DNA from 4 places in the Cupriavidus sp. MPR-AND1C genome. Region 1 is predicted to be linked to each of the others. Evidence: predicted binding sites of a transcription regulator. Region 1 holds the regulator's gene; each other region holds the start of a gene.

Region 1 (5,594 bases):
TCATCGAGGCGCTGGTAATACGTGATTTCGGGCTTGCCCAGCACCTGGATCCGGTTCGGGTGGATCAGGTTCAAGTGGCCGACGAGATCGGCCGCGGATGTGGCTTCACGCGCAAACTCGACATCGAAGGCCCGGTCCGCGCCCTCCAGTCCTGCTACCCAGGAGAGTTTGATATCGGCTGCGTTGTCGTCGAAGATCGACTGCGAGGTGACGCCAGTGAGTTCCATTCGGGTGCTTTCAGGGACGGGCTTTCAGTGCCGGATCAAGGGTGCCATTGCGTCAGCAACTGGTGCACGTCGTCGGGGGTGGGCAGGGTAGCCAGTCCTTCGCGCATCTCGCGGTCGGACAGCAACTGGGCGATCTCGGAGAGAATTTCCAGATGCTGCTGGGTGGCCTGTTCGGGCACCAGCAGGAAGATCAGCAGCGCGACCGGCTTGCCGTCGGGCGACTCGAATGGGATCGGCTCGGCCAGGCGCATGAAGGCGGCCAGTGGCTGCTTCAGTCCCTTGATGCGGCCGTGGGGGATCGCAACCCCCGCGCCCAGGCCGGTGGACCCGAGCGACTCGCGGGCGAACAGGTTGTCGGTCACGGTCGCGCGCGCTACGCCATGGTTGTTCTCGAAGAGGAGCCCGGCCTGTTCGAACACGCGCTTCTTGCTGGTGACGCTGACGTCGAGGTTGATGTTGCCGGGTGGCAGCAATTTAGCCAAACGATTCATGTGGAATGCGCAGGGTTTTCTAGTAAGCAGGCCCGGGGCCAGGAGGCGTCCCGCCGGGCGGAAAGAGGATAAAAAAACCAAGGCCCGAGGTTTCCACCGGGTGTCCCCCATGCCGGTGTCGGGCGTCTGGCCATTATAGAGCAGGCCCGCTTCCGCTTTGTGCATTGCAATAGTCGATGCGCTCAAGCGGTGCCGCATGCACCGGAATGGCTAGGCCAGTCAACTATGTATTGCACAGCATACACTGCTACATATGCGTTGCGGAATCCCCTGCGTGGTTCGATCAGGTAGGCTGCAACGAAAAAGCCGCGCTCTGGGCGCGGCTTGATTCCGTTTTTCAAGGGACTGACACCGACGGCCCGGTATGTGGGCCGCCAGGCACGGTCATTGCTGCATCTGCGATGCGGCCATCTGATACTTGACCGCTTCACGGTCGTGGCTCTGCACGCGATCCTTGTGGCGAATCACCTGCCGGTCGAGCTTGTCGACCAGTGCGTCGATAGCGGCATACAGGTCTTCATGATGCGCTTCGACAAAGATGTCCTTGCCCTTGAGATGTAGATTGATTTCCGCGTACTGCCGCCGGTCCTTTTCTTTTGTATTGTCGACAGAGAGCAGCACACTTACGCCAATGACTTGATCGAAATGCCTGACGATACGCTCCAGTTTCGTTTCCACGTACTCACGCAGAGGGGGCGTGATGTCCAAGTGGTGTCCACTGATCTTGAAGTTCATAGCGTTTCTCCTTCTGAAAGAGCTGCATCAGGCAGGCGATGCAGCTCGGCTACAAAGTCTTACGGAGATTTACCGCTGGAATCTTGAGCGCTTCGCGGTATTTGGCAACGGTACGCCGTGCCACCACAAAGCCCTGCTCGCCGAGCAATTCGGCAATCCGGCTGTCGGACAAGGGGTTCCTAGCGTCTTCGGCTCCTATCAATTGCTTGATCAACGCACGGATTGCCGTTGATGAGGCCGCGCCGCCGGTTTCTGTGGATACGTGAGAGCCGAAAAAATACTTCAACTCGAAAGTCCCCATCGGCGTTGCCATGTATTTATTGGTAGTCACCCGAGAGATGGTGGACTCGTGTAAACCCAGTGTATCGGCAATCTCCCGCAAAACCAAGGGGCGCATCGCAATTTCACCGTGGGTGAAGAAGTTCTTTTGACGTTCGACAATGGCTTGTGCGACGCGCAATATCGTGTCGAACCTTTGCTGGATATTCTTGATCAACCAGCGTGCTTCTTGCAGTTTTTGCTGCAGTCCGGCCGCGCCAGCGTCGCCTTTTGCACCGCGCAAAATCTGCGCGTACATGTCGTTGATGCGTAGCCGCGGCATCACATCCGGGTTGAGGTGGGCGATCCATCCGCCGCTCAACTTTCGAACAAAAACATCGGGCACCACGAAGTCCGCTTCTGGCCGGCTGTAGGCATGGCCGGGATAGGGCGCGAGCGAGCGGATCAATTCATGCGCCGCCTTGAGTTCAGGTTCGTCCACCTGCAGCGCTTTTTTCAGGCGCGTGTAATCCCGCACCGCCAGCAGCTCGAGGTGGTTGGTGACGATGCTCAGCGCCAGTTCGCGCTGCGGATGCTTGAGCCTGCGCAATTGCAGCGCCAGGCACTCGGCGGCATTGCGCGCCCCGACGCCCGGCGGATCGAAGCTCTGCAGCAGCGTGAGCACAGCCTGGATCTCGTCGACCTCGAACTCGAGCTCCTCCGGCAGCTCGCTGCAGATTTCCTCGAGCGTGGTGCTCAGGTAGCCGTCATCGTCCAGGGATTCGACCAGGAAGATAGCCAGCCCTTTGTCGCGCAGGGAAATCTTGAGCGGTGCCAGCTGCTCCATGAGGTGTTCACGCAGCGTGGGCTCGGCGTCGCGCAGCTGCATCGGGGTTTTTTCGTCGTCTTCGCCTTGCGGGCGGCGGGCGAAGTCGTCCAGGCTCCAGTCGCTGCCGTAATCCTCATTGCTGTCAGAGTAGCTGTCGTCGGCTTCGGGGGCGCCATCGGGGCGGTTCTCGCTGGTGCCCTGGCCGTCAGCTGGCGCCGGCGCGGGCGCGCTCTGCAGGTTCACCGAGCCGTCCGAAGACACGCGCAGCGGGCTGTCCAGCCAGTCGTTCTCACGCTCGAGCAAGGGGTTCTCGGTCAGCGCCTGTTCCACTTCCTGCTGCAGTTCAAGCGTGGACAGTTGCAGCAGCCGGATCGACTGCTGGAGTTGCGGCGTAAGCGCGAGATGCTGCGAGAGGCGGAGCTGTAGCGACGGTTTCATGCGACCTATTTTATGCTCAACTTCCGTACTGGTGGAACGGAAATTGCTATCGCTGGTGTCGCTATGATCGTTTGAAGGATAAAAAGGCGACACTGAAGCCGCCGGGGCGGGGGGATGCGCGGCGGGCGCCGCGCGCCCTTACATGCGGAAGTTCTCGCCCAGGTAGACCTTGCGCACCGACTCGTTGGCGATGATGTCTTCAGGCTGCCCGGACGCCAGCACCGCGCCTTCGCTGATGATGTAGGCGTGGTCGCAGATGCCCAGCGTCTCGCGCACGTTGTGGTCGGTGATCAGCACGCCGATGTTGCGTGCCTTGAGGAAGCTGACGATGCGCTGGATTTCGCCTACCGCGATCGGGTCGACGCCGGCGAAGGGCTCGTCGAGCAGGATGAAGCGCGGCGCGGAGGCTAGCGCGCGCGCGATTTCCACGCGGCGGCGCTCGCCGCCGGACAGCGACAGCGCCGGGTTGTCGCGCAGGTGGGCAATCTGCAGGTCATCCAGCAGGGTGTCCAGCCGGCGCTCGATCTCGGCCTTGCTCAGGGGTTTGCCATCGTTGAGCTGCAGCTCCAGCACTGCGCGGATGTTCTCCTGCACATTGAGCTTGCGGAACACGGAGGCTTCCTGCGGCAGGTAGGACAGGCCCATGCGCGCGCGCTCATGGATGGCCAGGCCGCTGATGTGCTTGTCGTCGAGCACGATATCGCCCTCGTCCAGCGCCACCAGCCCCACGATCATGTAGAACGACGTGGTCTTGCCCGCGCCGTTGGGGCCAAGCAAGCCGACCACCTCGCCGCTCTTCACGTCGAGCGACACGTCCTTGACCACGGTGCGCGAGCCGTAGCGCTTCTTCAGGTGGCGCACGACCAGCGTGCTGCTGTCCTTCAGGGTGGCGGGCTGGGACGGTGCGGTTTGGGTAGCGGTCATGAAGGAGAAGTCAGAGTCCGTGGGTCAGGGGTTGACGGGGGCGGTTGCCGGCTTGAGCTGCAGCGGGCTGGCTGCGGCACCGCTGGCGGGCTGCTCCTGGCGCGGCGACAGCACGGCGCGCACGCGGCCCGACGGGCTGCCCGCGGTTGCGTTCTCGGCGCCACCGCTGGCCGTGTAGAACTCGTTGCGGCTGTCATAGGTGATCACCGCGCCGCGGATCTCGTCGACCAGCTTGGCGCCGGCCAGGCGAGCCATGCGGGCGCGCCCGATCAGCTTGGACAACTCCTGCTTGCCGTCATACTCGATGCGGTCGCCCCAGCCGTCGATGTACTCGTCGACGTTGTCGCGCTTCTGGCGGATGTAGGCTTGCTTGCCGCCCTTGGAGGTCGCGACCGCGTACTGGTAGCCCTCGGGATCGGTACGGACTTCGGCCGCGTCGGATTTGAGCACCATGGTGCCCTTGGTCAGCACCACGTTGCCGGTCAGTACATAGACCTGCTTGACGTCATCGTAGCTGGCATTGTCGGCCTCCAGGACCAGCGGCTTTTCGCGGTCGGCCTTTTCGGCGCTGGCGGGCGCGGCCAGCGTGAGGCCAAGGACGGCGGCCAGCGTCAGCAAAGCGGCCGTGCTGCGGCGCAGACAGGACGAAGTCGTCGGGAATGGATTCATGTTGGCGTGATGGCGGTTGACGCGGGCGGCTGGTGCCCGCGGGCGGCTTCAGGGCTACTTCGCGGAACTCGCCGGCGGCGGCCCCGTGATGATGGTGCCGCGTACGTTACCCAGCAATTGTACTTCGCGAGTGACATTGTTGAAGACCAGGCCGTTGGCGGTCATCACCGACGGGCCGCGGGTCAGCTTGACAGCCTTGTCGGTCTTGACGATGTCGTCGTTCACGAGCACCTGGAAATACTCCGAGGCGGCTGTCATCTGTGGATCCTTGGCGGGGTCGGGACCCTGGGCGCGCACGATGAAGGCGTTGCCGAACAGGTCGATGACCGAGCCTTCCGCGTTCATCGTGCCGCGATCGGAGTGGCCGGTGACGGGCGGACGGTCGATTTCGTAGGAGCGCATGGCCGGGCGCGTCACTTCGTAGGTCTGGTCGTCCTCGAAGTGGATCATCTTGTCGCCGGTGAAGCGCAGCTTGGTGTTGCCGTCCTCGGCAAGCTCGGTCGCGGAGAAACGGATCATGTAGTAATCCGGTTCATGCTTCTTGCCTACCGGCCCGGTGTCCGCTGCTTTCGGGGAGTTGACCTGCACCAGCCAGAAGGTGCTGCCCGCCACCAGTGCCATCAGCAGCAGGGGCAGGGCTCGCATGGCAAGCCGGCTCAGGGAGGACAGGATTTCCCGCATAGGCATGGGCTGGCCTCAGATGACCTTGGCGCGGGTCAGGTCATGGATGTGGAGCGCGCCGACCAGGTGCTGCTCTGCGTCGACCACCAGCATCTGGTTGATGCGGTTCGCCTCCATGACCTGCACGGCTTCGACGGCCAGCTGGTCCGGTCCGACGGTATGCGGTGTGCGGTGCATGACCTCGCTGATGGGTACGGTCTTCCAGTCGTGCGAGGTTTCGAGCAGGCGGCGCAGGTCGCCATCGGTGAAGACGCCGATCAGGCGGTCGTCCGGGTCCACCACCGCGGTCATTGCCATGCCTTTGCGGGTGATTTCCATCAGGGCCTGTGCCAGCGGCGTGCT
Region 2 (5,594 bases), on a different contig from region 1:
GGCTGCGGGTGCCGGGACAGGCGATGGCGCCGCCTTGACCGGAAGCGCTTCACCCCGTGCCCCGCCGGCGATCCCTGTCAGCGCAACGCCTGCCATTGCGCGATCGGATGGCGCCAGCGCTGCGGCAGGCACCCCGCCTTTTGCCTGCGTCTTTGCCAGCAATACCGGCGCGGGATCCTCAAACAAGCCTTCAGTGGGAACATCCGGATCATCGGGATTGCGCAGGGCCAGCAACAGGCGCCCGGTTTGCTGTGCGATGGCCAGCTTGCCGACGTTGGCCACCGGCACTGCCAGTACGGCGGTCTTCGCGCCTTCGCGGCGCGCCATCATTTGCTCGGGCGGGGGCTTGGCGGCTTCATTGACCGTACCCGCGCCATAGGCCAGCACGCGCAGGCGCGCGAGCAGCATGCGTGCCTGGCTGCCTGCGATCTCCTGGCCATCGCGGCGGAACACCGCGAACACATCGACAAAGTCGCCCGGCTGCACCTGGTTGCCAACGCCAATCACTTCATCGACCGCGACCGCCACCGCGCGCTCGCCCTCTTTCACCTGGGTGGCAAGGCCCGCCAGCAGCTGGCTTTCGAGTACCGGCACGTTCGCGCCGATGCCAACCAACGGCACCTGGCCTGCCACGCGGGCCACCTCGGTGTAGGCCCCAGCCGGATTGATGGGTAACTGCTCTACTTTGAGGGCGTCGACGGGGACTGGCTTGCCGGCTTCAATCGGCTTCACTGTGACCACCACCGGATACGACTGCGCGCTTGCGGGCACGGGCTCCGCTGGTTTGGCCGGCGTACGCGCCACGCGCCACGCGAGCAGCGCCAGCAACGCGGCAAGGACGAGCAGCGCGATGGCAAGCACGCGGATCTGTTTGCTGGTCATGCTAAATCTCTGGTTTGGATAAATGGAATCTGGCTTGGGCACATGTCGACAAACGGCGTTCGCTCGTGGCGTGGGCAGATCCTCATGTGTCAGGCGCCAGTTGCACCGTCGCGCTGCCAGTCAGCGTTGTGGGAATGGGTACCCCAGGTATGACCGGCAAGATCGCGCTTGAGGGAAGGTTCAGCGTCACCGTGACGCAGACCGAACCGCTCGGATTGGCGCAGGAAACAACTTGCGCGATATTGGCGGTGGGAATGACGCTGCTGATCGAGGCAGGCAGCACAGCGAGGGCCGTCGTCGAAGCCGCACTCACCCGCAAGGCCTGCGTGGCAGCCGCGTTATTGGCCGATGCCCCGCTCGGGTAACGCAGGGCTGCTCGCGCGCCCTCTTCCGCGGCAAGCGTCAGGGTCTGCTGCAAGGCCAGCACGATGCCGAAATAGACAATGCCGATCACGACAGCCAGAAGAACCGGCAGCACGATGGCAAATTCAAGCGCAGCCGTTCCGGACGAGCGCGTCCGCACGGCGTGGTTTCCCCGCAATGGCATACTTCACCCGGTTATCTTTTACTTTTTGCGCCGACCGGTGACGCGAGCGCCAGGCGGTTGGCCAACGGCCCCTCGCCCGCGCGGCAGCTACCTTCCCAGGATCATCCAGACCAACAAGCCGATCGCAAGGTACGCAGCGTACGGAATGCCGCGCTGCTCCGCCGTGTGGGGCGCCGCGCCAGGCACGCTGATGCCGCCTGCGCGCCGCTGCAAGCTTGCGGAATGGTCTCGCCATGCAGCCCAGACCGCGCCAGCTTGCATGCGCACCAGCAAGGCATGCGCAAGCGCCAGCAGGCTGCCGACGACCCATACCGTCACCAGCCCCATGGGGCCAGTAAACAAGCCTGTTACGGCGAAGAACTTGATGTCGCCCGCGCCCATGCGGCCGAGTGCATAAACCGGCAACATGACCAGCAGGCCCACCAGAAAGCCGAGCAGCCGCGAACCCAGCCCAGGCACAGGCTCAGAAGCCGGCCCGAACGCAAGCGCCAGGCCGATTGCCACGATCGTGGCAGCCAGCACGGCATTTGGTACTTTGCGATAAGCGAAATCGGTCCAGATGATCGCCGCGCAGAACAGCGCAGCAATCAGGGCTAACACTTAGCCACCGGATGCGGGAAGAATGGCCGTGACCTTGCTGCTCAAGCGAGTGAACAGGGCACTGACGTCGGTGCCTAGCTGGGTGACCGTGGTGATAAGAGCCAGAGCAATGAGTCCTGCAATCAACCCGTACTCGATTGCAGTTGCCCCTTGTTCGTCCCGAAGAAAGCGTACCAAAGCGTTTTTCATGATGTCACTCCGTTTTTGATTTATTCCATCACGCAGCGTCCGCTTACCCCTCCGATACCGCCTCGCTCTTGTGGCCAGGCTAGTACCGAGCAGTAACGCTGGTGAAGAATTTATAGATCAAAGCCATGTATCAACCATACCCCCCCTTGGAGTTATAGTTGTCTCAGCATAATGGCTGACGCCCGTTTGAAAACAGTGTCTTTTTAAAGAGCAAACGTTCTACTCGCGTCAAATACCACACCCGTTCGGGTGAGCCATGTGGCGCGGCGTGGTGTAAAAGGATGCGCAGCCGCGGGGTAAGGACAACTGCGCACCGTAAAGACTAATTCGACGTGCTCGACGTACTCGACCTACTCAGATCAACAATCAACGAGCCAGGCCGCCGAGCAGATTGGTCAGCCCCGGCGTGTTCGGCGTGCCCGATGTCGTCGAAGCCGCGCCCGCTGCGGCGTTGCGCGCGCCGCTCAGCACGCCCGTTACAGGTGCCAGCAAACCGGCCAGGGGCCCCAGCGCGCCGGCAGTGCCCGTGCCCGCGGAAGCGCCGCCCGTCACGCCGGCAAGCAGGCCGGTCACGGGTGCCAGCACGCCTGCTGTGCCTGTGCCCGTGCCCGAGCCGGAGCCGCCCGCAATGCCACCCAGCGGCAGGTTGTTGAGCAACCCGCCGAGCGGATTGCCGCCGGTGCCGTTGCCGTGCACCAGCACGCCGGTCCCCGCGACGGTCTTGCCGGCTTCGGTCACGACACCGCCGAGGCTGGAGACCAGCGGGGCCTGGGTGTTGGTCAGCAGGCCGCCGCCGCTGGCCACGGAGTTGCCAAGGGTTGCCAGCAGCTTGTCCAGCGGCGCGCCAAGGCCGGTGGCTGCGCCAACCGTTTGCGTAACGGTGGTGACTTGCGTGGTCAGTGGCACGATCACCTTGCTCACGCTGCCGGTGACTTGCGCCACGGGGCCGGTCGAGAGCGCCTCGCCGAGCTTGCCGCCGGCCATCGTTACCGCGCCGCCAACCTGATTGACCAGGCCGCCCACGGGCGTGGTCACCGCACCTAGCGGCGCCAGTTGCCCGGTGCCAAGGCTGCTCACGAGATCGCCCGCGCTCGATACCGTGACGCCAGCTTTCTGCACCACGTTGCCCGTGCTGGACACGGTAATGCCTAGCGGATCGGTGACGGCGCCCATCTTGCCAAGGCCGTCGCGCACACCCACGCCTAGCGCACCTACCGTGTTACCGGCGTTTACCACTACGCCGCCGAGCGCGTTGCGCGTGGCGTCAGGAAGCAGCGGCACTTGCGCAGCCTGGATCTGCTTGCCGATATCGCTCACCGCATTGCCCGTTGCCACCACCGTATTGCCCACGCCTTCAGTGACCTTGGCGGTGGGCGTGGTGTCGGGCGTCGCAGCCGGTGTGTTCGGAGGGGGCGTGATTGGCGTGACGGCGCTGGGGCTCACGCCGCTGCCGGAGCCGCCTGAGGAGCAACCTGCCAGCAGCAACAGTGCGGCGGCACAGGCGAGGGTCATGGATGACATCGGGGCGAAATGCGCTTTCATGGGATCTCCTGGTCTTCCTCGCGGAAGGTTCTCCTTTGGAACTGCAATCGAATTGGCTCTTGGACGATGCATGCGAAGCCTTGAGCGCGGAACGCAATACGACTAGGGCGTTTGCTTCGTGCCGCGCCGTGCGCCGCGCTTGTCGGGTGTCAATACCGCAAGCTGCGTGCCACCCGCATGGCATGCTGTCGGCAAGGCAGTCCATCACCGCAGGCGCCACCGCGCAAACCGTTGTTTGACGCGGGATGGCGAGCATAGGCCCGCCGCGCGTCGCGTTGCGCAACAAGGCGGCCCCATGCCGCGCGGCGTGTTACGTGCTACGTAACGTGTTCCCCCCTCGATGTTCCCAATGCCCAACTGCACACGCACCGTCTGCCCACACGTTGCCGACACGGAAGCATGCAGCCGTAGCGCAGGGAACAAGTCCGCGTTGTTCCCAATGGGCGCCATGGCGTTACGTAACGCGTAACACCGAAACACCGCACAGCGCGCTCATGTCTGGTCCTTTCCCGGCTATGTCTCATCCTCTTCAAACCCAAGCGTGGCAAGGCTTGGCGCGTTTATATCCGGCGCCCGCGCGCGCGCCGGCGGCATGCGGGCACGCACTGGCACACCCTTTGCGCAATGCAGTGACACCACGGCATGCGCGACGCGCTCCGTGATTTCACGACGGGAAGAAGAAAAGGAAAAGGTCATGCGTACTCAACAGATTCTCATCACGGCACTGCTCGGCTCGCTGTTGGCACTCGGTGGTTGCGCCAGCGGTGGCGGCACAACGTCCATGGATACCGGCAGTGGTGCAGGCACCAGCAATGGCGGCGGCACCAGCGCAGGCACCACCGGCGGCAGCGGTACCGGTACCGGCGGCGGCACCAACGCCGGCACGGGCGGTGGCAGCAATGGCGGCAATTCCGGTGGCAACAACGGCGGAAACAATGGCGGAAACAACGGTGGTAATAACGGTGGCAACACGGCCGCGCTGACGCCGACCAGCAAGATCGTCGATCAGGCGGGTGGCATCGTGACCTCGGCCGGCAACGTCGTGAGCGACCTCGGCACGCAGATCAAGAACACCAACTTGCCGATCCTCTCGACCCAATCCAAGGACGGCCTGGGCGGCGTGGTCGGCTCGCTCGGCGCCGCGGTCAGTACCCTGGGCAACGGCGTGCAAAACGGCCTGGGCAACATCCCTAACGCCACCAACCCGCTCGGCACCACGGTGGCAAGCACCGGCGGCGTGGTCAGCCAGGTGGGCAATGCCGTGACCAATGCCGGCGCGCTCGTCAGCGGCCTGGGCAGCGGTCCGCTGTCGCCCCTGGCAGCCGTCACCACGCCGGTGGGCTCACTGGTTTCGCAAGTCGGCACCGCGGTCAATGGCGCGGGCGTCCAGCTCGGCGCGGCCCTCTCGAGCGGCCCCGTGGAGCAGCTCACCGGCGGCGTCAGCAAGCTCATCGTGCCGCTCACCTCGCAACTCACCAACACCACGCAGACGCTCGGCGCGGCAACCGGCCTGGGTGCTCCGGTCAACAACCTCCTGGCGACGCTTGGCGGCGGCCTGGCCACGGCGGGCAACACGATCAAGCAGACCAACACGCCGGTGGTATCGGGCGTGGGCGGCATCGTCGCCGGTGCGGGCAGCACGGTAGCCGCGCTTGGCGGCGTGGTCTACAACCCGGGCGGCACGGGTACCGGCAACCCGCTGGCGCCGGTCACGAGCCTGCTGGGGGGCCTCACGGGTGGACTGACTGGTGGCCTGACGGGTGGCAGCGCAAGCGGCCCGCTCGCGCCCGTCACCAGTCTGGTCAGCGGCTTGACCGGTGGGCTCACTGGTGGC
Region 3 (5,594 bases), on a different contig from region 1:
CGCGCGGCCTCCCGCAGGGCTTGTTCCAAGCTGCAGAGCAGGCCGGTGCCGGGCGTCATCGGGACACCCGCCTCGGCGGCCAGCTCGCGCGCCCGGTGTTTCAGGCCAAACTCGCGGAGCTGGTGCGGCGTCGGGCCAATGAAGACCAGCCCTGCCGCTTCGCAGGCCTCGGCAAACGCCGCGCTCTCTGACAGAAAGCCGTAGCCCGGAAACACGGCTTGCGCACCGGTATCCAACGCGGCTTGCAGCACGCGCTCGGCCACCAGGTAGCTATCCGCCGCACGCTCGCCGCCCAGCGGCACGGCCACATCGGCCAGCCGGGCATGCGCGGCATTGCGATCGGCATCCGAATACACGGCCACGCTCTTGATACCCAGCGCACGCAAGGTGCGAATGGCGCGCACGGCGATCTCGCCACGATTGGCGATCAGTACGGTGTGGAACATCGGCGCTCCCCGGTCAGGTTGCGCTGGCGTTTGCGCTGGCGAGGTAGGCGCGCCAGCCGCCAAATGCCGTGATATCGCGGGCGCCTTCCAGGCCCCGGGGTTCGCAGATGAACCCGGTAACTTGCCGGCCGTCTTCCAGCAGCAGCTTGCCGATGCCAAGGGGCGCGGGAATCTGCGCGACGAAGGCGCCAAAGCTGGCCAGTGGCACATCCCAGAGCTCGACTTCGATCGGCGCGCCCTGCCCTGTGCCGACATGCACCAGCCCGGGCTTGGGCGGGATCGTGTCCGCCAGCGCATAAAGCCGGTAGCACCGCGCCGTGCGGCAAGCCTCCACAAAGCCCGCGTGGCGCGTGAGCAGCTGATGGTTCAGCGGCATGCCGCTAAGGTGGGCGCCGACCACGGCCAGCCGCACCGATCCCGGCGTGTCCGGCGTGGCGCGCTGTGCACCAACGGGACAAGCCCGCCCGGTGGCGCCCAGGGGCAACGCTTGCGCCGCCTGCCACTGCCGGCCAAAGCGGGCCAGCGCGCGGTCCGACCAGGCCGGGGCAATCAGCGTGATGCCCGCCGGCAAGCCGTCCTCGCGCGCACCGGCCGGCAGCGCCAGCGCCGACAGGTCGGCCAGGTTGGTGAAGTTGGTATAGGTGCCAAGCCGCGCGTTCAGGCGGATCGGATCGTCCTGCACGGCGGCCAGCGTATAGATCGACGGCGCGCTTGGCACCACCAGCGCATCGACCGTTGCCAGCGCCAGGTGGATAGCGCGGGCTAGCGCCGCGCGCCGGTATTCGGCGCTGAACGCATCCGTCGCGCTATAGCGGCCCGCTTCCTCCACGATCACGCGAACGACCGGATCGATGGCTTCCGGCTGGCTGGCGTGAAGCTGGCTCACCGCCAGGAAGCGCTCGGCGACCCATGGCCCCTGGTAGAGCAGTGCGGCCAGCTCGGCGAATGGCGAAAAATCAATCGGCACCAGCTTGGCGCCCGTGGCCTGCAAGTCCACCAGCGCTTGCTCGAAATTGGCCTGTGCCTGCGTATCGCCAAAGAACGCCAGCTGATCGGGAATGCCCAGCACGGGCGATGGCGCCAGCACGGCTGGCGCGCTCTGCGGATAGGTGCGCGAGTAAGGATCGTCGTGGTCAAAGCCGCCCGCGATCTCCGCCACCAGCGCGGCATCGTCGACCGTCAGCGCAAACACGCAGACGCAGTCCAGCGTGCGGCAGGCCGGCACCACGCCGGCGCTGGAGAGCCAGCCCCGGGTCGGCTTGAGGCCCACGATATTGTTGAATGCCGCGGGAATGCGCCCTGAGCCCGCCGTATCGGTCCCGAGCGAGAACGGCACCCAGCCGCGCGCCACCGAAGACGCCGAGCCTGAACTGGAGCCACCGCTGACATAGGCCGCATCGAAGGTGTTGGGCACCGCGCCGTAGGGCGAACGAACACCCACCAGGCCCGTGGCGAACTGATCCAGGTTAGCCTTGGCCACCACGATGGCCCCGGCCGCGCGCAGCCGCGCCACCGCGCCGGCATCGCGCTGGGCCATATACGCAAACGCGGGACACGCCGCCGTGGTGGGCCACCCTGCCACGTCGATGTTGTCTTTCACCACGAACGGCACGCCGTAGAGGGGAAACGCATCGAGCTTGCCGCCCGCTTGCTCAACGCGCGCCGCCAGCATATCCAGCTGGGACCGCAGCCGCGCCGCGTCCAGCCGCGCGATCCAGGCCGGGTCCGCTGCGTCCAGGTCCAGGAACGGCGCCAGCGCGTCCACGAGCGACGCGCCTTGCGTCTTGTAGAGCTGTTGCCAGTCCGTCAGGGTTCGGCAACTGCCAAGGCTGGCGGCGGATCGGCGCAGCGGCGTCTTGCTGGTCATCGCTTGTATCCCAGGTTGTATACATGAGGGCGTTGCAGACCAACAAAGCAGGAGACATGCCATGCAAGACAAAAGTCGATTCTTCTTGCATTTCAAGGGAATCGGGGTCGGGACGCCTTCGCGAGCCGAAGGCGCATGCGCGGCACGCACCCGCGCCGCATCAGCGGGCGGCGCGGGTGGACCTGAATCAGTGCCGCAAGGCAGGACGACGCCGCAATGTGGTGCGTCGTCCCGGCGCCTTGGAACCGCACGCGCTGGCGAAGTACCTGCTGGCCAGGCCACGCTGATCGCGGCTGGCTGGCTATTTCGTGCGCCGCGGCGCGCGCGCCGGCTTTTTCGCGCCGGCCGGCGGCGCGGCCAGTTGCCCGGCCGCTGCCCGCAGGCATTCGACCAGCTGGATGCTGCTGGGCGTGGGCCGCCCTTCGCGCAGCGTGATCACGCCCACCGGCGGCAGCTCCAGCGCTATGTCCATGGGCAGGATATGGAAGCGGCCTTCCCGCTCGAACTGCTGCCCCACCGACCTGGCCAGGAAGCCCACCGCATCCAGCTGGGAGACGAAGGTGGTGATGGCAAGGTAGGACGACGACTCGATCAGGTCGGTTGGCGGCTGCAGCCCCAAGCGGTAAAACTCCTGCTCGATCTTGACCCGTAGCGAGGCCCATGGCGGCGGCACCACGCAAGGCATGCCGGCCAGGTCCGCCCAGCCCGTTGCGCGCTTGCTTGACAGCGCGTGGCCGCTGCGCACCACCGCCACCATCGGCTCGTTATAGAGCGGCTCGGTGATGAGGTCCGGTGCGGCGTAGCCGGGCTCCAGCCGCCCGACGATCAGATCCAGTTCGCTGATGCGCAGTTTGGGCAGCAGGTGGGGCAGGTCGCCCTCCTCCACCAGCACGGTGGCCTGGGCCGAGCGCTGCTTGAGCAGGCCCACGGCTTGCGCCAGCAGCACCGGCAGGGCCGCGCCCATCGATCCTACCCGGGTGCGCCCGGCGGCGCCGCTGGCCTCCGCGGCAATCTCGTCGCGCGTGCGCTCGTATTGCGCCAGCACCGAGCGGGCGAAACGCACCAGCGACGCGCCAGCCGGCGTGGGCTCGGTGCCGCGCGTGGAGCGCGTGAAGAGCGTCAGGCCCAGCGTCTTCTCCACCTCGGTGAGCATCTTGGAGACAGCTGGCTGGCTGACGCAGAGGAACTCGGCGGTGTGGCCGAGATGGCGGAACTCGTCCAGCGCCACCACCAGTTGCAGGTGGCGTAGCTTGATATTGGAGCGCAGGGCGCGGTCGATCTGAGGCATGGTGCAATTCTACTTAACTTTAAGGTTATGAAGCCATTCCGATGATTGATTGGATTGTTATGAATGGCTTTGCCACAATCCGGCCTGACAGGTGGACATTGCCACCAGCCCATGATTCCAAAAACGACACCCTGCGAGGACGACACATGACCGCACCCCACGGCATCAACCACGGGCGACGCCGCCTGCTCATCGGCGGCGCCGCTGCCGCCACGGCTGCGACGGCTGGTAGTGCCGGCCTGTTGCTGCCCGGCCTAGCACGTGCAGCCGACTATCCGGACCGGCCCATCACCTTCATCTGCCCGTGGCCCGTCGGCGGCACCGCCGACCAGTCCATGCGCGCGCTGTGCCAGGTGGCGTCCGGCGTACTCAAGCAATCCATCGTGTTGGAAAACCGCGCCGGCGCATCGGGCATGATCGGCACCAAGGCACTGGCCCGCGCCAAGCCGGACGGCTACACCATCGGCCAGGTGCCGATCTCGGTGACGCGCTTCTCGCAGCTAGGCATGCTGCAACTGGACCCGCGCAGCGAGCTGACCTACCTGGCGCGCACCTCCGGCCAGACCTTCGGCATCGCGGTGCCGGCGAACTCGCGCTTCAAGTCGCTCAAGGACGTCGTGGCCGAGGCCAAGGCGCATCCGGGCAAGCTCACCTATGCGCATGCCGGCATCGGCGGCGCCACCCACGTGGGCATGGAAGAATTCGCGCAGGCCGCCGGTGTGCGCTTCAATGCCATCGCCTACAAGGGCGGCGCGCAGGCCTTGCAGGACGTGCTCGCCGGGCAAGTGGACCTGCTGGCCGATTCCAGCTCCTGGGCACCGCACGTGGAAGCCGGCAAGCTGCGCCTGCTGGCCACCTGGGGCGACCAGCGCACACCGCGCTTCAAGGACACGCCCACGCTCAAGGAACTGGGCTACAACGTGGTGGTGGAAGCGCCCAACGGCATCGGCGCGCCCATCGGCCTGGACCCGGCCGTGGAGAAAAAGCTGCGCGACGCCTTCCGCCAGGCCGTGGCCAGCAAGGAATTCCAGCAAGTCGCGGCCCGCATCGATGCGCCGGTGATGTACCTGGACGGCCCGGAATACAAGCGCTACATCAGCACGGTGTACGACCAGGAAACCCACCTGATCCAGCGCCTCAAGCTCAAAGAACTGCTGCAACAAGGCTGACCCAACGTGAACACCGCCGCCCTGATCCGCCTGCATGCGAACGACAACGTCCTGATCGCCCGGGACGCCCTGAGCCTTGGCCAGCGCCTGCCTGAACTGGGGCTGCGCGTGCGCGCCCAGGTGCCCGCAGGGCACAAGATTGCCGCCTGCGCCATTGCCAAAGGCACCCAGATCCGCAAGTTCGACACCGTGATCGGCGTGGCCGAGCGCGACATCGAGGCTGGCGATCATGTGCATTCGCACAACCTGGCGCTGGTGGACTTCTATCGCGACCCGGGTTTCTGCCAGGACGTACGGCCGGTGGACTATGTGCCCGAGGCCGAGCGCGCCACCTTCATGGGGTTCGTGCGGCCCGACGGCCGCGTCGGCACGCGCAACTTCATCGGCATTCTGTCGTCGGTGAACTGCTCGGCCACGGTGATCCGGCATATCGCGGACCACTTCACGCCCGAGCGCATGGCGGCTTATCCCAATGTGGACGGCGTGGCCGCCTTCGCGCAAAGCAGCGGCTGCGGCATGTCCTCGCCCAGCGAGCACTTCGACGTACTGCGGCGCACGCTGGCGGGCTATGCGCGCCACCCCAACCTGGCCGGCGTGCTGATCGTGGGCCTGGGCTGCGAGCGCAACCAGGTAGCGGGACTGATGGAGTCGCAAGGCCTGGTGCCCGGCAGCCACGTGCGCACCATGGTCATGCAGGACAGCGGCGGCACGGCGGCCACCATCCAGGCCGGCATCCGCGCCATCGAGGCGATGCTGCCGGGCGCCAACACCGCCACACGCCAGCCCGTGCCTGCCAGCCACCTGAAGATCGGCCTGGAATGCGG
Region 4 (5,594 bases), on a different contig from region 1:
TTTCCTTGATGCCGTACTCGCGGTATTTCTTGGCGATCTTCTTGAGCACGGCTTCGACCGAGTCGGCCAGCGCCTCCTCGCCAATGCGCTCATGGAAATCGATGCCCCCGCACTTGGCGAAGTACGGGTTGACCATCCACGGATCAACGTCGATCAGCTTGGCGAACTTCTTGGCGACTTCGTCGTAGGCCGAGAAATGGCTCGACTTGCGGCGCGTGGACCAGCCCGCGTGCAGCGGCGGCAGCAGGTATTGCTCGTTGATGTTCTCCAGGATCGGGGGAATGCCGGCGGAGAGATCGTTGTTGAGCAGGATCGAGCAGGGATCGAAGTCCTTCAGGCCCAGGCGGCGGCCACGCGCGCCAAGGCGCGCCAGCGGCTCCACCACCAGCGTCTGGCCATCGGGAAGCTCGATTGGCGTGGGTTCGGTGATGTCTTCGGACAGCGAGCCCAGGCGCACGTTGAGGCCGGCCTGGCGCATGATCAGCGACAGCCGCGCCACGTTCTGCAGGTAGAACATGTTGCGGGTGTGGCGCTCGGGGATCAGCAGCAGGTTCTTGGCGTCGGGGCAGATCTTCTCGATCGCCGCCATCGCCGCCTGGACTGCCAGCGGCAGCATTTCAGGCGCCAGGTTGTTGAACCCGCCCGGGAACAGGTTGGTATCGACCGGGGCCAGCTTGAAGCCGGCGTTGCGCAGGTCGACCGAACAGTAGAACGGAGGCGTATGTTCCTGCCATTCCAGCCTGAACCAGCGCTCGATGGACGGCGTCGCATCCAGGATCTTTTTTTCCAGCTCGAGCAGCGGACCGTTCAGCGCGGTGATGAGATGCGGGACCATAAACATCCTATTGATCGTCTTTATCGTTCGCCCAGATTGTAGAGGAACGGCCAATTGGCTGCTGGCGCCGCCTGATTAAGCATATGCGAGCGCCGGCATAAGGGATAAGGGATACGGATATGGGGATGGGGGCCCGGAATAAAAGGGGGGCCCTAAGAGGAATCCGAAGCACTTCCGGGCGGCCTGCCAGCAAGGCCGGGAGGAAAAAAAAGCGCGGCCGGAGCCGCGCTTTCAAATGGCCTGACAGATACGGGGAGCGTTCTGCAGGTGGAGGAAACTGCCTCACTGGCACTGTATGTGCGTCCCCCCTCAAAAACAATTGAAGCTTTTTAAGATCGGATTTAAGCACTTTGCGAAAAAACCGCCGCATCCGCTTTCCGCCTGGCCCGGTCGCCAGCGGCGGACGCCTGAAATGAAAAAAGCCCGGCACAAGGCCGGGCGAAACTCCTGAGAGAAGATTCCCAATCAGCTCTCCAGCACAACACCTTGACGATCAGGCTTCATACGCGGTCTCGCCGTGCGAGGTGATGTCCAGGCCCTCGCGTTCTTCTTCTTCCGGCACCCGCAGGCCGATCAGCATATCCACCAGCTTGAAGGCGACGAAGGCCACCACGCTCGACCACACGATGGTAGTGAGCACGCCTTCGAACTGGATCCACACCTGGCCCACGATCGAATAATCGTCCGAGACCTTGTTGGCCACGTAGTCATAGATACCCGTGCCGCCCAGGCTCGGCGCGGCGAACACGCCGGTCAGCAGCGCACCCAGGATGCCGCCCACGCCGTGCACGCCGAAGACGTCGAGCGAGTCGTCCATGCCCAGCAGCTTCTTCAGGCCGGTTACGCCCCACAGGCACAGCAGGCCAGCGGCGATGCCGATCACGATCGAACCCATCGGGCCGACGAAGCCGGCCGCCGGGGTAATGGCAACCAGGCCAGCGACTGCGCCCGAAGCGCCGCCCAGCATCGAGGGCTTGCCCTTGCTGATCCATTCGCCGAAGGTCCAGGACAGCACCGCGGCACAGGTTGCCAGCAGGGTGTTGACGAAGGCCAGTGCGGCCGAGCCGTTGGCTTCCAGCGCCGAGCCGGCGTTGAAGCCGAACCAGCCGAACCACAGCAGCGAGGCGCCCACCATGGTGAAGGTCAGGCTGTGCGGACGCAGGGCCTCACGGCCAAAGCCGATTCGCTTGCCGAACATGAAGGCACCCACCAGGCCGGCTACGGCTGCGTTGATGTGCACCACCGTGCCGCCAGCGAAGTCGAGCGCGCCCTTCTGGAACAGCCAGCCGCTCTTGGCAGTGGCAGCCGCGCCGGCAGCCGCGTCGGTGTACAGGTCAGGACCAGGCCAGAACCAGACCATGTGGGCCATCGGGATGTACGAGAAGGTGAACCACAGCACCACGAAGACCAGCACCGCCGAGAACTTGGCGCGTTCGGCGAAAGCGCCGATGATCAGCCCGCAGGTAATGGCTGCGAAGGCGCACTGGAAGGCGAAGTAAGCCAGTTCCGGCACCACCACGCCCTTGGAGAAGGTGGCAGCCACGGCATCGACGTTGAGCCCCTTCATGAAGAGCCGGTCGGTGCCGCCAAAGAAGGCGTTACCCTCGGTGAAGGCGAAGCTGTAGCCGTAGATGGCCCACAGCAGCGACACCAGCGAGAAGATCACCAGGCACTGCATCAGCACCGACAACATGTTCTTCGAGCGGACCAGGCCGCCGTAGAACAGCGCCAGGCCTGGCAGCGTCATCAGGATCACGAAGGCCGTGGAGACCAGCAGCCAGGCGGTATCACCCTTGTTGGGCACCGGCGCGGGCGCTGCGGCAGGGGCGGCAGCCTCTGCAGGCGCAGCTGCCGCTGCCGCGGGAGCGGAGGCAGTTGCAGGTGCGGCGGCGGCGGCAGCGGCCGGCGCGGAGGCTTCGGCCGCGGGCTTGTCCTGCGCCACGGCATGGGTGGACAGGCCGATGCCGGCCGTGCCCAAGGCCAGCGCCATGGCGCCGGTTGTCAGGATGCGCTTGAACCAGGATTTCATTGTGATTAACCTCTTGTCGTTGGGCTGTGCGTCACAGCGCGTCGCCGCCGGTCTCGCCCGTGCGGATGCGGATGACCTGCTCGATCGGTGCGACAAAAATCTTGCCGTCGCCAATCTTGCCGGTGCGCGCCGATTTCTCGATCGCCTCGATGGCCCGGTCGACCACGTCGTCCGGGACGGCCACTTCGATCTTCACCTTGGGCAGGAAATCCACGATGTATTCCGCGCCCCGGTACAACTCGGTATGGCCCTTCTGGCGGCCGAAGCCCTTGACTTCAGTCACGGTGATGCCGGACACGCCCACGTCCGAGAGCGCTTCGCGCACCTCGTCGAGCTTGAACGGCTTGATGACGGCGATGATCAGTTTCATCCGATTTCTCCTCTGAGCGGGACGGCCCGGCCTCGCGTCCGGCGCCCGCTCGACCTGATGTGTGTTTAGAAAGTCTTGGTGATCGAAGCCCAGGCGGTAGCCTTGCCGACGTAGCGGCCCGGTACATTGGTATAGGCCGATTTGTGCGCATTGGTGTCGATATAAGCGATCGCCAGCGCGAAGCCCTTGCCCAGGTCCTTGGTCAGCCCGAGCTTCCAGTCGGTGTAGGAGGCGCTGTTGACGTGCTTCACGTTCTGGTAGCCGACGTGGGCATTGAGCGTCAGGTCCCAGAAGTTCAGCGGCACATTGGCCGACAGGTCGGCGTAGTAGCTGTACTTGCTGTCAGCGAAGCCGAACAGGTTGGTCAGCGCCTGCGAGTACTTGAAGAACACCGGGCCAGCGCCGGCGCCGACATACAGCTCCGTGGTGTACGGGCGGGTGAAGCCGTTCGGGTAATCGCCCGGGTAGTAGTACTGCAGCACGCCTGCGTCATAGTTCCACTCCAGGCCGGCCAGCGTCACCGTGTTCTTGAAGCCGCCATAGAAGTCCATCTCGATCGGTGCCGAGACTTTCGGATTGCTGTCGCCGAGCCAGCTAATGCTCGAGTTCCAGTTACCCACGTAGAAGCCGCTCGAATGCGAGTAGTCGAACCCGCCCTGGATGGCCGGGCGGCGGTTGGTCTGCATCAAGCCGCGATAGCGATACTCACTGGCCAGGGTCACGTTGGCGGTGAAGGTGTGCGGCGAAGCCTCGGCGGCGGCAGTGGCGTCGGTGGGCGCACCGCCCTCCTGCGCACTGCTCTGGGCGAAGGCGGCGGGGGCGAGCCCGCAAAGCACAACTGCACTGGCGCTGACTGCAAGGGCCAACTTCTTCATGGGTTTGTTCTCCTTTTCCTCTGGCTCGGTACTCGTGTGTTTGAAAGTAGTTTGTTAAACGAGGCTCCTGTCTCCATTACTGCAACTGCCGTGCCAGGATGGAACCGTGGCATGAGAACGTCATTTTGTGCGCAAAAAGACATCAAAATTGACGTTGCCGACTGTCTCCCAGCGAACTTACTGACGTTAAAAGGTGTTACCAGCCCGCGCTGGCGCTTTCCCGGGGACGCTTGAAGCGTGATAATCGGCCCATGCCGGCGGCAAGTGCCGTGCACGCACCGCGTTTGCCCGCAACCTGTTCCGGTGCACCGTGATGCAGCATGCCGAATCCCGCCCACCCAGTTATCCGCACCAAGACAGTGCAAAAGGAGAAGCCGTATGAAACCCACCGATCTCTTCAACGATTTCCAGGCCAAGATCAGCGAAGCCCTGCGCAATTCGCCGGCCAAGGACATCGAAAAAAACGTCCGCAGCATGATGACGCAGGGGTTTTCCAAGCTCGACCTGGTCACCCGCGAGGAATTCGACGTCCAGTCGCAGGTGCTGGCGCGCACCCGCGCGCGCCTGGAAGAACTGGAAGCCCGCGTGCAGGCGCTGGAAAGCCGCTCGGCAGGCGGCTCCGACACGCCTGTTTCGGGCTGAAACCCTTGCCGCGTCCCGTGTTTGCCCCAGGGGTTCGATGACCCCGGGCGCAGCCCCTGACCGCCAGAATGGCCGCCGTATTCCGGCGGCCATTTTCGTTAACACTTCCTTGATGCTTTTCGGAGTGAGATGAGCCTCGCCCTCCTGCGTAGCCGGGCGCTGACCGGACTCGAGGCACCGCTGGTGTCGGTCGAGGTGCACCTGGCCAACGGCCTGCCCGCCTTCAATATCGTCGGGTTGGCCGATACCGAAGTGCGCGAGAGCCGCGAGCGGGTGCGCGCGGCGATCCTCAACAGCCAGCTCGAGTTTCCCAGCCGGCGCATTAAAGGTTGTCAACCCAAGAAGTAGACAGGGTAAAGACGGTCGAATCCATGTTTTCCACCGAAAAATGGTGCGCTGCAGTATGGCCGGCAGGTCAATGTTGATAAAACAGCACTTACTCCAAAATCTTGAGCGGTCGGAGTATTGGGTCCGCACGCTACGCAGGGTGGTCCCGCCTTGCCCTCCCTCGTCGGCTGGCTATGCCTTTCCTCTCCCGCGGAGTCCTCTTCCGGGACTTACTCTCGTGCCTTGCACTACTGACTTAATTCAACCGCCCCAGAGCGGCCCGCACTTGCATATATCCCCCTGCTGAAAGGTATGCCTGCTATGTCATCACTAGGATAATAATACTGTCAGTACCTATCCCTATGTCCCAACTGAGCGCTACACCTGCACTGAATGGCCCAGCAGGAACTGAACCAATTGCTAACAACACTGCTCTGAATTTGCTGGCACATTCTGCGTTCATCGCGCAGGTTGCTATACTCGTACAGGTCTTCTTCGTCGCACCCCATCACCCTC

What was found. The regulator sigma-54, encoded in region 1, starts transcription at its own class of promoters, with help from an activator protein. The targets are predictions, from matches to a motif close to TGGCANGNAANCTGCTTT.
Region 2: AC1RWI_RS03470 (collagen-like triple helix repeat-containing protein) is a predicted target of sigma-54. The motif match lies at 3,915-3,932, and genes of this name have one in related genera.
Region 3: atzF (allophanate hydrolase) is a predicted target of sigma-54. The motif match lies at 2,358-2,375, and genes of this name have one in related genera.
Region 4: AC1RWI_RS17445 (TorF family putative porin) is a predicted target of sigma-54. The motif match lies at 4,188-4,205, and genes of this name have one in related genera.

What each region holds. Positions count from the first base shown of each region.
Region 1 covers NZ_JBXASU010000027.1:56,917-62,510, reverse strand. The annotation lists gene hprK (HPr(Ser) kinase/phosphatase) at 1-227, opposite strand, end outside; gene ptsN (PTS IIA-like nitrogen regulatory protein PtsN) at 263-718, opposite strand; gene hpf (ribosome hibernation-promoting factor, HPF/YfiA family) at 1,103-1,453, opposite strand; gene AC1RWI_RS16685 (RNA polymerase factor sigma-54) at 1,503-2,978, opposite strand; gene lptB (LPS export ABC transporter ATP-binding protein) at 3,117-3,902, opposite strand; gene lptA (lipopolysaccharide transport periplasmic protein LptA) at 3,927-4,571, opposite strand; gene lptC (LPS export ABC transporter periplasmic protein LptC) at 4,626-5,252, opposite strand; gene AC1RWI_RS16665 (KpsF/GutQ family sugar-phosphate isomerase) at 5,268-5,594, opposite strand, start outside.
Region 2 covers NZ_JBXASU010000003.1:196,699-202,292, forward strand. The annotation lists gene cpaB (Flp pilus assembly protein CpaB) at 1-882, opposite strand, end outside; gene AC1RWI_RS03455 (TadE/TadG family type IV pilus assembly protein) at 965-1,429, opposite strand; gene AC1RWI_RS03460 (A24 family peptidase) at 1,517-2,020, opposite strand; gene AC1RWI_RS03465 (Flp family type IVb pilin) at 2,030-2,218, opposite strand; gene AC1RWI_RS03470 (collagen-like triple helix repeat-containing protein) at 2,585-3,760, opposite strand; gene AC1RWI_RS03475 (collagen-like triple helix repeat-containing protein) at 4,455-5,594, shown strand, end outside.
Region 3 covers NZ_JBXASU010000040.1:61,496-67,089, forward strand. The annotation lists gene uca (urea carboxylase) at 1-446, opposite strand, end outside; gene atzF (allophanate hydrolase) at 460-2,313, opposite strand; gene AC1RWI_RS21310 (LysR substrate-binding domain-containing protein) at 2,615-3,601, opposite strand; gene AC1RWI_RS21315 (tripartite tricarboxylate transporter substrate binding protein) at 3,748-4,770, shown strand; gene AC1RWI_RS21320 (UxaA family hydrolase) at 4,777-5,594, shown strand, end outside.
Region 4 covers NZ_JBXASU010000029.1:61,563-67,156, reverse strand. The annotation lists gene gshA (glutamate--cysteine ligase) at 1-835, opposite strand, end outside; gene AC1RWI_RS17455 (ammonium transporter) at 1,329-2,864, opposite strand; gene AC1RWI_RS17450 (P-II family nitrogen regulator) at 2,896-3,234, opposite strand; gene AC1RWI_RS17445 (TorF family putative porin) at 3,300-4,109, opposite strand; gene AC1RWI_RS17440 (accessory factor UbiK family protein) at 4,488-4,751, shown strand; partial or broken gene AC1RWI_RS17435 (magnesium chelatase domain-containing protein) at 4,881-5,075, shown strand.